Regions from separate parts of the Mesorhizobium sp. RIZ17 genome, predicted to be linked through region 1. Evidence: predicted binding sites of a transcription regulator. Region 1 holds the regulator's gene; each other region holds the start of a gene.

Region 1 (5,093 bases):
TTGCCGCATGGCGCGACGGGAAGGCTGGCGGTGCGTGGGCCGACAGGCTGCCGCTACATGGCCGACGATCGCCAGAAGGACTATGTGCGGGATGGCTGGAACCTGACGGGCGACACCTTCGTGCAGGACGAAGACGGCTTCTTCCATTTCGCCGCCCGCTCCGATGACATGATCGTCAGCGCCGGCTACAACATTGCCGGGCCGGAAGTCGAGGCCGCGCTACTGTCGCATCCGGATGTCGCGGAATGCGCCGTCATCGGCGCCGAGGACGCCGAACGCGGCCAGATCGTCGAGGCGCATGTCGTGCTGGCGCCGGGCGCGGCGCCGGATGCCGCGACGGTCAAGCGTCTGCGGGATCACGTCAAGGCAACGATCGCGCCCTACAAATACCCGCGCTCGGTGAAGTTCATCGCCGCCTTGCCCAAGACCCAGACCGGCAAGATCCAGCGCTTCCGCCTGCGCGCCGAAAAGCCCCATTGAGCGAGAAAGCCCGATTCAGGTGACGGCCTCCTTGACCGCGAAGCGCGCTTCCCGCCAGACGCCGGTGCGCAGGATGTCTTCCAGCACTTCGACGGCCTCCCAGACATCCCGATAGCCGACATAGAGCGGTGTGAAGCCGAAGCGGATGGTGTATGGCGCGCGGAAATCGCCGATCACGCCGCGCTCGATCAGGGCGCGCATCACCTGGTAACCGTGCGGATGGGCGAACGACACCTGGCTGCCACGCTCGGCGCCATCGCGCGGGCTTTCCAGTTCGAGGCCGAAGGCGCCGCATCGGGCTTCGACAAGCCGGATGAACAAGTCCGTCAGGGCGATGCTTTTGTCGCGCACGGCATTCATGTCGACCTTGTCCCAGAGGTCCAGCGCGCCCTTCAGCGCCCGCATCGACAGCACCGGCTGTGTTCCGCACAGGAACCGGCGGATGCCCGTGCCGATGGCGTAGCCCTGCTCGAACGCGAAAGGCCGGGCGTGCCCCCACCAGCCGCTGAGCGGCTGGCGAATGTCACCGTGGTGGCGGTTCGCGGCGTAGATGAAGGCGGGCGCGCCCGGGCCGCCATTGAGGTATTTATAAGTGCAGCCGACAGCGAAATCGGCACTGAAACCATCAAGATCCACCGGCAACGCGCCTGCCGTATGGCAGAGGTCCCAGACGATCAGCGCGCCGGCTTCGTGGGCCTTGCGCGTCAAGGCCGCCATGTCGCGCAACCGGCCGGACTTGTAGTTGACGTGGTTGACCAGGATGACCGCGACTTGGCTGTCGATCAGCTCCTCGATCGTCGGGGCGTCGACACCTTCGAGCCGCAGCACCGTACCAGGACGCGTGGAGGCCACGCCCTCCGCCATGTAGAGATCGGTCGGAAAACTGTCGCCCTCGGCAACGATCACGGATCGGTCGGGCCGCATCGCCAGCGCCGCATGCAGGACCTTGTAGATGTTGATCGAGGTCGTATCGCAAACGACGGTCTGTCCGGCCGCCGCGCCGATCAGCCGCCCGAGCCGGTCGCCCAGTTCGACCGGCATTTGGAACCAGCCCGCGGTATTCCAGGCGCGGATAAGATCATGCGCCCATTCGCGCGTTGCCGCTTTCTCGATCTCGTCGAAAACCTCGGAGGACGCCGCACCCAGCGAGTTGCCGTCGAGATAGATCACCCCTTCCGGCAGGATGAAGCGATCGCGCAGGGCGCGCAGCGGATCCGCGGCATCCATCGCCTCGACTTCAGCACGGCCAGGAATTCCCCTCATCGCGTTACCGCCTCCATCTCGACCCAGCGCCGCTCGCAAATCGCCAGACGGCCAACGGCGGTTGTCTCACCCCAGTCGGCGTCGGGGCAAGAACCTTTCGTCCTGTGTTAGCTGGTCCATAGACCGCGAGAACAGTGAACCGGCAAATCGCCGAAGTTGGCATTTTGGGTTCGTTTCGTTCACGGTGCAGCATGCGCAAAGGGTGGTCCACGCGGTCCGACCCGCGCTTTCGTGATGGCGCTGCCTGCTGTTTCAACTTAGGCAGTGCTGCAAAATCGAACGGAATCAATGCCACCGCCCTACTGGCGGCGGCTGGCGTCCTCGAATGCAACATTGTTTCGGCAGCCTTAAGAAATTCATTAAACTTTAAACGGTTGCGGAACACAACTGGAACAGATAGTGTTTGTTCTGGGTTTGTTTTTCCGATTCTGGTTTCAGAACCCGTGGGGGCCGCCAATGCTGACGCGCAAACAACATGAACTCCTGATGTTCATCCATGAACGCCTGAAGGAGAGCGGGATTCCTCCATCCTTCGACGAGATGAAGGAGGCGCTGGACCTTGCCTCGAAGTCCGGCATCCACCGGTTGATCACGGCGCTGGAAGAGCGCGGCTTCATTCGCCGGCTGCCGAACCGGGCGCGCGCCCTCGAAGTCTTGCGCCTGCCCGACTCGATCGCGCCTGGCCTGAATGCCGCGAAGAAGTTCTCGCCAAGCGTCATCCAGGGCGGCCAAGGCAATCTCAACCGCCAGGTCAAGCCGGCAGCGCCTTCGCGCACGCCGACACCCAGCAATGACGACGACGCTGTTTCGGCCGTATCCATTCCGGTGATGGGCCGCATTGCCGCCGGCGTGCCGATCGACGCCATCCAGCACCAGACGCACTCGATCTCGGTGCCGCCGGACATGATCATGGGCGGCGAGCACTATGCGCTGGAGGTCAAGGGCGACTCGATGATAGAGGCCGGTATCTTCGACGGCGACACCGTCATCATCCGCAACGCCAATACGGCAAGCCCGGGCGAGATCGTGGTGGCGCTGGTCGACGACGAGGAAGCGACCTTGAAGCGGTTTCGCCGCAAGGGTGCCTCGATCGCGCTCGAGGCCGCCAACCCGGCCTATGAGACCCGGATCTTTGGACCGGATCGGGTCAAGGTTCAGGGCAAGCTCGTCGGACTTATCCGTCGCTACTGAGCAGGACCGCGCGGCGGTCTTCGCCGGAAATGCGTGACATCTATTCTGTCGGCTGCGGCGCGGCCGCCGGCTTTTCCGGTCGTTGATAGGGCGGCAGCCCCCTCGCCTCGCGTGTGTATTTCCGCTGCTCGTGCCAGGGACGATATGGCTCGTCGACCGCGTAGCGAACGGTTGGCCGGGCGGTCGCCGATTGCGGATCGAAGAAGATAGCGGCGCTGCCGTCGTGAGCCAGCTGCCGCTTGGTGACGACGAGCACGCGCGGATCGCGGCATGGGTTGTAGGCCGTTGCATCGTTGATGACGATGAGATCTGCGAACCCGCAGGCCGGTCGGGCGCTGCCGCGGTTCTCGGCAAGCGCGACGATGGCGCCGGAAGGATGCCGGCCGATGCAGAGGTCTCCGGTGCAGTAGAAGGGCGAGCCAGGCGGCAGGTCGACGGGATCGGCGATGTCGAGGGCGTCCTTGGCGAAGGTCTCCGGCGGCACGATATCCTCGGCTTTCAGCGCTCGTTTCCAGTTGTCGGTGGTGAACTCGTTGGAGCGCGCGCGGTTGATCGCAAGCTCACCGCCTCCGATCGGCATCGCCACCAGACGCGCGTCCTCCGAGACAAGCACATCCGGCGTGCGGACATGCGGAATGGCCAGCAGCGCCGCGAGCGCGAAGGGCACCGCGGCAAGCCTGAGCCACGTGGTCGCCATCGTTGCGATGACCAGCGCGACCGTCGCCAGCAGCACCGACTGGATCGAGATCAGCCCGACGGCGTCGACCGGTGAGCGCTCGGATATCCACGCCGAAATGGCGATCATCGCCGTCAGGCCCTTGCCCATGACAAAGAGGAAGGGACCGTCGAAGCCGAAGGGCATGGCGAGCGCGCTCAACACGGCGAACGGCATGACGATCAGCGAAACGATCGGCATGACCGCCAGATTGGCCAGCAGGCTGAGCGGCGACACGCGCTGAAAATGCCAGATCGCAAACAGCAACGTCGCGCTGCCTGCGATGAGCGACGTTATGGCGGCGCCGCCCACGCCAACCGCCAGTTTTTGCGATACGAACCCGAGAAACGAACGCCTTGCCGGCGGCGCTGTCGTTTTGCCGGCGCGATAGTCGGCAAAGCCGGCATAGGCGCCGACAAGCGCAGCGGTGGCGGCGAAGGACATCTGGAAGCTCGGGCCGACCACTTCGTGCGGCGAGACCAGGATGACGGCGATGGCAGAGATCGCCAGGTTGCGCATGGTCAGCGCCGCGCGGTCGAAAAGCACGGCGACCAGCATCACGGCCAGCATGATGAAGCTTCGCTCGGCCGCGACCACGATGCCGGAGATCACGAGGTAGGCGGCAATCGAGGCCAGCGCGATTGCAGCGGCATATTTCTTCACCGGTCGGCGTGACGAGAAATCCGGAAACAGCGCGAAGGTGCCGCGCAAAAGGACCATGATCGTGCCCGCGACAAGTGCCATGTGCAGGCCGGAGATCGAGATGATGTGGTAGATGCCGGTGCGCCGCATCGACTCGTTGATCGCTTCCGGAATGCCGGCGCGCACGCCGACGATCAGCGCCGCCGCGATCTCGCCTTCGGACCCGCCGATGGCGCTCCTGATATGGTCGGCAATGCCTTCGCGCGCGTTTTCGACAGCCGATGCGACGCGCGCTCCGAATGGCGCTTCTGCCGGGGCAATCAGCTTTGGATCGCCCAGGAAAAAGCCGCTGCCGCCGATGCCGGCAAAGTAGCTGTCGAAGGAAAAGTCATAGCTGTCCGGCCGAACCGGGCCTGTCGGCGGCAGCAGCTTGGCATAGCCGGTCAGCATCGACCCGGCGATCATCTCTGGCGGGATCCTGCGTGCCGACAGCCTGACGCGGTCCGGCGCATAGCGCAGCTTGGGATGCTCCGTGGAAATCAGATCGATTGTCAGCCGGATGCGGCCGTTGGCCATCGCCTCGGCGGTGACGAGGCGCCCCGTCAGCCGTGTCTGGATTTCGGAACCCAGCATCGGGGTCGCCATCCGCCAGGTCTCCACCTTGGCCGCGAGAAAGCCCAAGGCGCAGAAAAACGCCGCCACGAAGACAAGGTGTGTTCTGTGCCGGGAACGCGAAACCGCCGCGCAGACAGCCATCAGGGCCACCGCCGCGAGCGGCCTGTAGAGATCGGGCTCAGTGTTC
Region 2 (5,093 bases), 970 kb from region 1:
CATAAGTGGAACCAGGCAAGGTACAGGTGAGGGGGCTGGTCAAACCGGCGCGACAAACCCGTCCAGCACGCGTTTCTGGCCGGCCTTGTCGAAGTCGATGGTGAGCTTGTTGCCTTCGATCGCCGCGATGTTGCCGTTGCCGAATTTCTGATGGAAGACGCGGTCGCCGACATTGAAGGCGGAGGGCGTGTCGGCAACCGATTTGGCGACCAGCTCGCCATCGATGGTACGGCCCTTCACCGAGGTGCGGCCGGCACCGTAGCCGGAGTCTGTCTCGCCATAGCCGATGCGCTCGACCTGATGGCCGGAGCGGGTGCCCCAGTTGCGGTCGGTCGCTTCGGTGCGGTTCGCCTGGGCGCGCTGCCAGCCGGGCGTCGCATAGGTGTTGGAGAAGCTGCCCTGGTCCTTGGCGCCGACATTGTCGAAGCGCGAGGCGCCATAGGGATTCTGGCGGCCACCGCCACCGCGCCCGGAGGCGAATGAGCCGCCGCCGTAAGGGTTGCCGTAGCCGCCGTAACTGTTGCCGCTATCGGCGACATCGACATGGGTTTCCGGCAGTTCGTTGACGAAGCGCGACGGGATGGTCGATTGCCAAAGCCCGTGAATCTGGCGGTTGGAGACGAACCAGATGTGCAGGTTCTTCTTCGCGCGCGTCAGGCCGACATAGGCGAGCCGGCGTTCTTCCTCCAGGCCGGAGCGTCCGCCTTCGTCCAGCGCGCGTTGGTGCGGGAACAGGCCTTCCTCCCAGCCAGGCAGGAACACGGTCTCGAATTCGAGACCCTTGGCCGAATGCAGCGTCATGATGCTCACGGCGTCCTGGTCGGCATTCTGCTCGGCGTCCATGACCAGCGCAACATGCTCGAGGAAGGAGCGCAGCGATTCATACTCCTCCATGGAGCGGATCAACTCCTTGAGGTTTTCCAGCCGTCCGGGCGAATCCGCCGAACGGTCGTTCTTCCACATGTCGGTGTAGCCGCTCTCTTCGAGGATGGTCTCGGCGAGCTCGGTGTGCGGGGTGGTTTCCAGCGCCTTCTGCCAGCGCTCGAAATTGGCCGCGACCTCGCGCAGTGCTGCTCGCGGCTTCGGCTTCAACTCGTCGCTTTCGGCAAGCGTCGCGGCCGCTTCCAGCATCGGGACGCGCAGGGCACGCGCGGTGTCGTGGATCTGGCGGATGGTGGCTTCGCCGAGCCCGCGCTTCGGCACGTTGACGATGCGCTCGAAGGCGAGGTCGTCACCGCCATTGGCGACGACGCGGAAGAAGGCGAGCGCATCGCGGATTTCCAGCCGCTCGTAGAAGCGCGGGCCGCCGATGACTCGGTAGTTGAGGCCCAGCGTGATGAAACGGTCTTCGAAGGCGCGCATCTGGAAGGACGCGCGCACCAGGATCGCCATGTCGTTAAGCCGGTGCTTCTGGCGCTGATAGGCCTCGATGGTATCGCCGACGGCTCGGGCTTCTTCCTCGGAGTCCCAGGCGGCATGGACATGCACCTTGTCGTCCTCGGGGTCGTCGCGGTCGGTGAACAGCGTCTTGCCGAAGCGGCCCTCATTGTGGGCGATGAGGTGCGAGGCGGCGCCCAGGATATGCGCGGTGGAACGGTAGTTGCGCTCCAACCTAATGATGGTGGCGCCGGGGAAATCCTTGTCGAAGCGCAGGATGTTGTCGACCTCGGCCCCGCGCCAGCCATAGATCGACTGGTCGTCGTCGCCGACGCAGCAAATATTCACGCTCACGGGCTGTTCCGCGCCTGCCGGCGCGGGCCCTCCGCGGGGGCCTCGCAACGGCTCGGACGCCCGGTCGGGCTTGCGGCCTTCGGCCGAAACGTCCCAATCATGGTTGTGCTCAGGTGCGTCATACTCGGGAGTCGGGGGCCTGTATTGGCCTGGCTCGGTCCTGTCGAACGACGCTGATTTGGACGCATTAGGGGTGCGACCGCCCGGTGAACCACTTCTTGGAGTACCCGGCCGTTGCGCCAGTAGGCGCAGCCACATGTATTGCGCGGTGTTGGTGTCCTGATACTCGTCGACCAGTATGTATTTGAACTTGCGGTGATATTCCTTCAGCACGTCCGGATAGGCGCGGAAGATGCGGATCGGGTGATAGAGCAGGTCGCCGAAATCGCAGGAGTTCAGCGTCTGCAGCCGCTCCTGATAGGCTTTGTAGAGCTGGCGGCCCTTGCCGTTGCCGAAGCTGCGCGCATCGCCTTCAGCAATCTCGTCGGGGCCGAGGCCCTTGTTCTTCCAGTTGTCGAGCATCTGGGCGAAGGTCTTGGCCGGCCAGCGCTTGTCGTCCAGCCCTTCGGCCTGGATCAGCTGCTTGATCAGCCGCACCACGTCGTCGGTGTCGAGGATGGTGAAATCCGATTTCAATCCGGCCAGCTCGGCGTGCCTGCGAAGCAGCTTCACGCCGATCGAGTGGAAGGTGCCGAGCCAGGGCATGCCTTCGACATTGCCTTCGCCGATCAGGTGGCCGATGCGCTGCTTCATCTCGCGCGCGGCCTTGTTGGTGAAGGTGACGGCCAGGATCTGCGAGGGGAAGGCCCTGCCGGTGGCAAGGATGTGGGCGATGCGGGTGGTGAGCACCCGCGTCTTGCCGGTGCCGGCGCCGGCCAGCACCAGAACCGGGCCCTCGGTCGTCTCGACGGCGAGCCGCTGCTCGGGGTTCAGGCCCTTCAGGTAATCGGGCGCGCCGTGCTGGCCGCTGCGGGCGGCCATGGCGCGCGCGGCTATGCCGGATGGTGCCGCCGCCGGCCGCGCATTCGGTTCATCGAAAAAAGGCATGTCCTCGGAAAAGCCCGACATCGCTCCCGAATGTAGTGATTCGGCAGCGAAAGACCAGAACTGTCTACGTTTTGTTCTAGTTTCGCGTGTCTGGCCCCAACTTGACAGCCGGAGCGGGTGAGGGAAAGCTGCCGGCAGGGCAGGGACGGCTCGCCGTCGCCTGAAAGCCGCCTCTTCGTTTGAAGGCGCGCAACAGTCGAAGGAGCACCGTCTTGGCTGTCACCATCACGTCCCTCGTCCTCTCCCTCATCGGTCTCGTTCTCGGCGGCGGCGGCATCTGGCTCGCGACGCTAGGCGGCAGCTGGTACTACCTGATCGCCGGCCTGGTCTTCCTGATCACCGCCTGGCTGTTGCTGCGACGCAGGTCGACATCGCTCTGGCTCTACGCGCTGTTCGTGCTCGCCACCTTGTGCTGGGCGGTCTGGGAAATCGGCTTCGACTGGTGGCAGCTCGGTCCGCGCGGCGGCGTCATCGTGCTTATCGCCTTGTGGCTTTTGACGCCATGGGCAAGGCGCGGCTTGCGGGGGCCGGACGCGCGCGCGCCGCTGATCCTGGCCGTGCTCGCCTCGCTCGCGGTCGCCGGCTATTCGATGACCGTCGACCCTCACGACATCGGCGGCACGCTGGGCACCGAGAAGGTGGCGACGGCGGCCAATCTCGGCGGCGACATGCCGGCCGGCGAATGGCATTTCTACGGCCGCACGCCCTTTGGCCAGCGCTATTCACCGCTCGACCAGATCACGCCCGACAATGTCGCCAAATTGCAGCCGGCCTGGACCTATCGCACCGGCGACGTCAAAGGCCCCGACGACATCGGCGAGACGACCTATCAGGTGACACCGCTAAAAGTCGGCGATGCGCTCTACATCTGCACGCCGCATAATTTCGCTATCGCCATCGATGCCGCGAGCGGCCAGGAGAAATGGCGCTACGACCCGAAGGTCAAGCTCGACCCCAACCGCCAGCACCAGACCTGCCGCGGTGTTTCCTATTATGCCGACGCCAAGATCGCCGCCGGCCAGCCTTGCGCGCAGCGCGTCTACCTGCCGACGTCGGACGCCCGGCTGATCGCGCTCGACGCCGCGAACGGGCAGGTGTGTGCGTCCTTCGCCGAGGGCGGCACGCTGAACCTGATGGCCAACATGCCCTATCCGAAGTCGGGCTACTACTATTCGACATCGGCGCCGCTGATCGTCGGCGGCAAGATCATCGTCGGCGGCGCGGTCAACGACAATTACTCGACCGAGGAGCCGTCCGGCGTCATCCGCGCCTTCGATGTCGACACCGGCGCGCTGCTGTGGAACTGGGATTCCGGCAATCCGGATGTGACGACGCCGTTGCCCGCCGGGCAGACCTACACCCACAACTCGCCCAACATGTGGTCGACGGCGAGCGCCGACGAGAAGCTGGGGCTGCTTTATCTGCCGCTCGGCAACCAGACGCCGGACCAGCTCGGCATGGGCCGCAGCGCCAATGTCGAGAAGTTCTCCTCCTCGATCACCGCGCTCGACCTCAACACCGGACAATTGCGCTGGGTGAGGCAGACCGTGCATCACGATCTGTGGGACATGGACGTCCCGGCGCAGCCGACGCTGGTCGACATCACCACGGCGAACGGAGTCGTGCCGGCACTGGTCGGACCGACCAAGCAGGGCGATCTCTACGTGCTCGACCGGCGCACCGGCGAGCCGATCATCCCGGTGAAGGAAGTGCCCGCACCCGGCGGCGCGATCGAGGGCGATCACGCGTCGCCCACGCAGCCGGCCTCGGACCTGTCCTTCAATCCGAAGCCGCTGACCGGCGCCGACATGTGGGGCATCACCATGTTCGACCAGCTGGCGTGCCGGATCGAATTGAAGAAGCTGCACTATGAGGGACGCTACACGCCGCCCTCGCTGCAGGGCTCGCTGATCTATCCCGGCAATTTCGGCGTCTTCAACTGGGGCGGCGTCGCGGTCGATCCGGTGCGGCAGGTGATGTTCGGCATGCCGACCTATCTCGCCTTCACCTCGAAGCTCATCCCGCGCGCGGACGTGCCGGCGCCGGGCGACAACACCAAGGGCAGCGAGCAGGGGCTGAACCGCAACGAAGGCGCGCCTTACGCAGTGGTGATGGGACCGTTCCTGTCGCCGCTCGGCGTTCCCTGCCAGGCGCCGCCCTGGGGCTACGTCGCCGGCGTCGACCTCAAGACGGGAAACATCGCCTACAAACATCGCAACGGCACGGTCTACGACATGACGCCGCTGCCTCTGCCGCTCAAGGTCGGCGTTCCAGGCATCGGCGGGCCGATGATCACGGCGGGCGGCGTCGCCTTC
Region 3 (5,093 bases), 3.0 Mb from region 1:
CGACCATCTTGCGTTCCTCCATCGCCGTCTTGACGATGGGCACGACCTCGTCGAGCCGGTCGCGGGTGATGACGAAGCCGCCGACATGCTGGGACAGGTGGCGGGGAAAGCCCATGATCTCGTTGGCGCGCTCCAGCACCTGCCGCGACAGCGGATCGGTGCGGTCGAGGCCGCCGGCATTGGCTTCCCTTTCGCCGAGCTCGGAGGTCGACCAGCCCCAGATGGTGCTGGACAGCGCGCTGCGGACATCCTCCGACAGGCCCATGGCCTTGGCCACCTCGCGCAAGGCGGAGCGGCCGCGATAGCTGATGACGGCAGCGGCCAGGGCGGTGCGCTTGGCGCTGTATTTTTGGTAAATGTAAGCGATGACTTCGTCACGTCTTTCATGCTCGAAATCGACATCGATGTCGGGCGGCTCGTTGCGTTCCTCGGAGATGAAGCGCTCGAACAAGGTGTCGATGCGCTCGGGGCCGACCTCGGTGATGCCGATGCAGAAACAGATGATCGAATTGGCGGCCGAGCCGCGGCCCTGGCAAAGGATGCCCTGGCTGCGCGCGAATTTGACGATGTCGTGGACGGTGAGGAAATAGCGGGCATAGTTCAGGCGCTCGATCAAAGCGAGCTCGCTGGCGATGCGCTTCAGCACATAATCGGGAACGCCGGCCGGATAGCGCATCGCCGCGCCTTCGCGCGCCAGCCGTTCGAGCTCGGCCTGCGGTCCCAGGCCGGATTCGGTCGGCTCGTCCGGATAATTGTATTCGAGATCGCTGAGCGAGAAGGTGAGCTCGTTGGCGAAGCGCAGCGTCTCGGCCAACGCTTGCGGATGGCGGCGGAAAAGCCGCGCCATCTCCAGCGGCGGTTTCAGATGGCGCTCGGCATTGGCGGTCAGCTCCAGCCCGACATCGGAGACCGGCGTGTTGAGGCGGATCGCGGTGAGCACGTCCTGCAGCGGCCGGCGATCGGCGGTATGATAGAGCACGTCGTTAGTCGCCATCAGCGGGACGCGGGCGTGTTCGGCCATCGCTGCCGCCTGCTCGATGCGGAAGCGGTCATTGCCGGCATAATCCGGCGCCACGGCCAGTCGGAGCGCCGCGCCAAACCGATCAATAAGCCGGCTAATTAAGAGCAGATTGTCTTCCGTGCCTGCGGACAGATCGGGCAGGATCGCCAGCGACATCCGATCGCCCCATTCGAGCAGGTCGGCCAGTTGGAGCAACGTCGCGCCCTTCTCGTTCTCGTCGCGCAGATTGGCCTGGGTCAGCATGCGGCAGAGATGGCCCCAGCCCTGGCGGTCGCGGGGATAGGCGAGGATGTCCGGCGTGCCGTCGCCGAATACCAGCCGGCAGCCGGGGTGATAGGCCATCTTCTCCACCCTGGCCTGCTGCCAGGCGCGCACGACGCCGGCGACCGTGTTCCTGTCGGCAAGCCCGATCGAGGCAAAACCGTAGAATTTCGCCGTGACCACCAGCTCCTCCGGCTTGGAGGCGCCGCGCAGGAAGGAGAAATTCGACCGGATGCCGAACTCGGCATAGGGAATGACGGTCAGCGCGTTCATGCGAACACCCCATGCATGAACCAACGCGGCGGCGCGGCTTGCGGGTCGGTGCCGTAGAGGCCCTGGCGATAGAGCCAGTAGCGGCGCCCCTCGCTGTCCTCGATGCGGTAATAGTCGCGGGTCGGCGCCTCTTCCTCGCCGGGCAATTGCCGCCACCATTCGGCGGCGATGCGTTCCGGCCCTTCGGCGCGGGCGACGCGGTAGAGCGCGCGCCGCCAGCGGAAATTCATCGGCGGGCCTTCCGGGATCTCGGTCGCCGGCACCTCGATCGGCTCGGGCGAGCGGAACAGGCGCACCGGCCGCTCCGGCGGATAGACGGTCATCGGCGGCGCGGTTCGGGGTGCCGCCCGGCCGGCCGCCGGCGCGCGCCGTTGCGGCGCTTCGGCGAAAGGCACGGTCTTGACGGCGCGTTCCGGCAGATGGCTTTCGACGGCCACCGGCTTCAGCATGGCGGCCTCGCCGAGACGGGCGCGGACGCGGTCGGCGAATAAAGCGATGTCGGCGTCATCGTCGTTCGTCTCGCCGGTGAGGTCGCCCTGAGCCAAGTCGAAGGCCGCGACCGACAGCACGGACAGCCGCACGAGGTCGAAGCCGAAGCCAGCGTCGATGCTCCGCTCCAGCGCGGTCAACCGCTCATGGAACAGCCTTTGGATAAGCCGCGGCTCGCGCATCGGGCGCGAGGTGCCGACGGCGATGCGGCTGACGGCGCCGTCGACGCGGAAGAGAAGCAGCCCCAGCGTGCGCGCGCCCTCGCCGCGCCGTTCGAGGTCGCTCTTCAAGGCGACGGCAAGGCGGCTCACCAGCCGCTCGATATCGTCGGTGAGTACGACCGGCTCGGCAAGGTGGCGCTCGACCGAAAGCGGCGCGACGGGAAGGCGCGGCGACACGGCCTCGTCGAGGCGGCCGAGCGCCTGGTCGAGGCGTAGAAGCAAGGTGGCGCCGAAGCGGCGGGCGAGCGGCGCGCGGGGTGCGGCCATCACCGCGCCGGCGGTGCGCAGGCCGACGCTCTCCAGGCCGGCGCGGGTCTCCGGCGCGATGCGCAGCGCCGACAATGGCAATGGCGCAAGCAGCGCCTCCTCCTCGCCGCCGGCCACGATCCGGTCGCCATGGAAGCGCGCCGCCGCCCAGGCGGCGCCCGGCGTCGAGGCGAGCCCGGCGCGGACATCGAAACCCTGCTGGAAGAAGCGGGTGAGGATCTCGTCCTGCATGGCGCGCTCGCCGCCGAACAGATGCGTGCAGCCGGTGACATCGAGGAACAGCCCATCCTCGGCGTCGATCGCTACCAGCGGCGTGTAGCGATCGCACCAGTCGGCAAGGCCTTCGAGCAGGCGTCGGTCGGCCTCCGGGTCGGCCTCCACCACGTCGATCGTGGGGTGCATGGCGCGCGCATCGGCGATGCCCATGCCGCGCTTCAATTTCAGCGCCTCAGCCCGCTCGTCGAGGGCCGCGATGCGCTGGGTGTTGTTGTCGCGATGGCTGACCACAAGCGGTGGGTGAGATGGCGGCAGGTGCTGCGACGGCCGGGAACGCCAGGACCGCCCCAGACGCTGGCGCAGGATCCGCTCCGCGGGCAGATGCGGGAACCACAGCGACAGAATTCTCTGTTCTTTCTGCAAAAGCGTGCTCATTTGGGTTCCACTCCAGTGTGAATTGTCCGGGCAGGGCCGTGCGGCTCTTGCCGATATCGACTTTAAAGGCGGGGCGGCCGATCGAGCCGGCGAGCGGCCCGGCGACTGTCTCGCGGCTTGCCGAAGGCGCCGCCGAAACGATGAGGCGCACCGGCGCGGCGGTTGGATCGGCCTCGCCGGCCTGGCGCAGCAACAGCACCGGGCGGCCGGCATTCTGGGCGCGGGCGTGCAGCCGGCGCGTGGCGGTGAGGTCGAGCCGCTGGGGACTGCCGCGGATCTCGAGGATGACCGCGGCGAAGGCCGTCATGCGGGCGGCCTCCTCGGCGATCCACAGCGCGTCGAGCAGCTTCGGCGCCTCGGAAAACAGCAATTGCTCCGGCTCGATGCCGAACAGGGCGCTCAGCCCCCTGGCATAGGGAAGGCCGGCCTCGTGAAAGATTTCCGCCGTGCCGACCCAGAGGATCGGCAGGCCCGGCTTCTGCTTGAGGATCAGGCTTACGAGCGAGAGTGCGAAGCCGGCAACGGCGCCGGCATCGCGGGTCTCCAGGCCATGGATTTCGCTGAGCGCCGCCCTGGGCACCCCGCCGCCAAGGGCGGTGTCGAGGCGATCGATGCCGGTGTGCAGGAAAGCGTCCGCCGAAGCCACGGCGAGGCCGCGCCGGACGAGCGTCATGTCCGACCTGGCATTGGCAGGCACGCCAAGCGCCGGCGCCTGCAGGCGCTCGGGCAGCGTTCCCTCGATCTTCGCGATCTGGCGGCGCAGGGCAAAAACAGTGTCCCGCGCCACGGCGCTCATCGCCATGACGTTCACTTCCGGCAGCAATTGTTCCTGTTATGTTCCTATAGATTCCAGAGGGCCCGGGAAGAGTCAAGCAGAGTCACAAGGAATTTATTCCTTCGGCTTTTACCTTGAAAGCGGACGTCCAGCCGGCTCATTTGCCTCTATCGGCGCGAAAGCCTATATGCCGGGATCAAAGGACGTTACATGGCCCGCATCTACAAGACACGCACCTGGCACGACCAGCTCTCGCCGTCGATCGACGAGATGGAGCTTCTGGCGCTGGAGAGCTATGCCCATCTGCCGGACGAGTTCCGCCAGCTCACCGGCGAGATCATCATCCAGATCGCCGATTTCCCGACCGACGAGATCATGGACGACCTGTCGCTGGAGACGCCCTTCGACCTGCTCGGCCTGTTCGAGGGGCGCGGCATCGCCGAACGCTGGAACCCGCAGACCGGCGAGGGACCGAACCGCATCACGCTCTACCGCCGCGCCATACTCGACTACTGGGCCGAGAACGAGGAGACGATGGGCGACATCGTCACCCATGTGCTGATTCACGAGATCGGCCACCATTTCGGCCTGTCGGACGACGACATGGAGCGGATCGAGGAAGCGGCCGAGCAGGTGGCGCCGGGCTGAGAGACTGTTTGGAAATTCTACTCCGGCGGCCATCTGGCGGCGCTTTCTGCGCTACTGCAGCGCCGCGTCCTCTTGGACGCGCAAAGGACGCTGCAGCAATTTTAGGTGGCGCATGATCCTTTCCGAAAATCGATTTCGATTTTCGGGGTCATGCGCAGGCTCACGGACCAAATGTCCGCTCCGCTCCGGTTCTCGAAATCACCACCATATGACTCGCCAGAGCGAATTTCGAAACAGTCTCTGAGCGCTTTCCTTACCAGTCGCTCAGCTTGGTGTCGGCTCTGTATTCCTGGCCTTCGATATCCTTCACCACTGCCTGGCCGCAGCGCATCGACTTGGTTTTCTTGTCATAGGCATAGGTCGGCGAGCCGAACAGGTGCCAGCCCTTGTTCAGGGCGGCCGTCACCTTGTGGCAGAAGGTGGCGTCGTCCGGGCCGGTGAGGAAGCGGTAGAGTTTCATGGATCTATCCTGTCGTGCCTAACCTGT

Evidence for each region. Region 1 encodes LexA, which represses DNA repair genes until DNA is damaged. Its sites were predicted from a motif close to TGTTCNNNNTGTGTTCNG; they were not measured.
Region 2: WDX12_RS32170 (ATP-dependent helicase) is a predicted target of LexA. The motif match lies at 2,840-2,857, and genes of this name have one in related genera.
Region 3: WDX12_RS08575 (ImuA family protein) is a predicted target of LexA. The motif match lies at 4,008-4,025, and genes of this name have one in related genera.

What each region holds. Positions count from the first base shown of each region.
Region 1 covers NZ_CP147861.1:5,620,229-5,625,321, forward strand. The annotation lists gene WDX12_RS27365 (AMP-binding protein) at 1-480, shown strand, start outside; gene kynU (kynureninase) at 496-1,743, opposite strand; gene lexA (transcriptional repressor LexA) at 2,200-2,934, shown strand; gene WDX12_RS27380 (ComEC/Rec2 family competence protein) at 2,975-5,093, opposite strand, start outside.
Region 2 covers NZ_CP147861.1:6,589,981-6,595,073, reverse strand. The annotation lists gene WDX12_RS32175 (ABC transporter permease) at 1-30, shown strand, start outside; gene WDX12_RS32170 (ATP-dependent helicase) at 40-2,799, opposite strand; gene WDX12_RS32165 (glucose/quinate/shikimate family membrane-bound PQQ-dependent dehydrogenase) at 2,991-5,093, shown strand, end outside.
Region 3 covers NZ_CP147861.1:1,723,703-1,728,795, reverse strand. The annotation lists gene WDX12_RS08585 (error-prone DNA polymerase) at 1-1,555, opposite strand, end outside; gene WDX12_RS08580 (DUF6504 family protein) at 1,552-3,039, opposite strand; gene WDX12_RS08575 (ImuA family protein) at 2,981-3,985, opposite strand; gene WDX12_RS08570 (metallopeptidase family protein) at 4,169-4,606, shown strand; gene WDX12_RS08565 (DUF1737 domain-containing protein) at 4,860-5,066, opposite strand.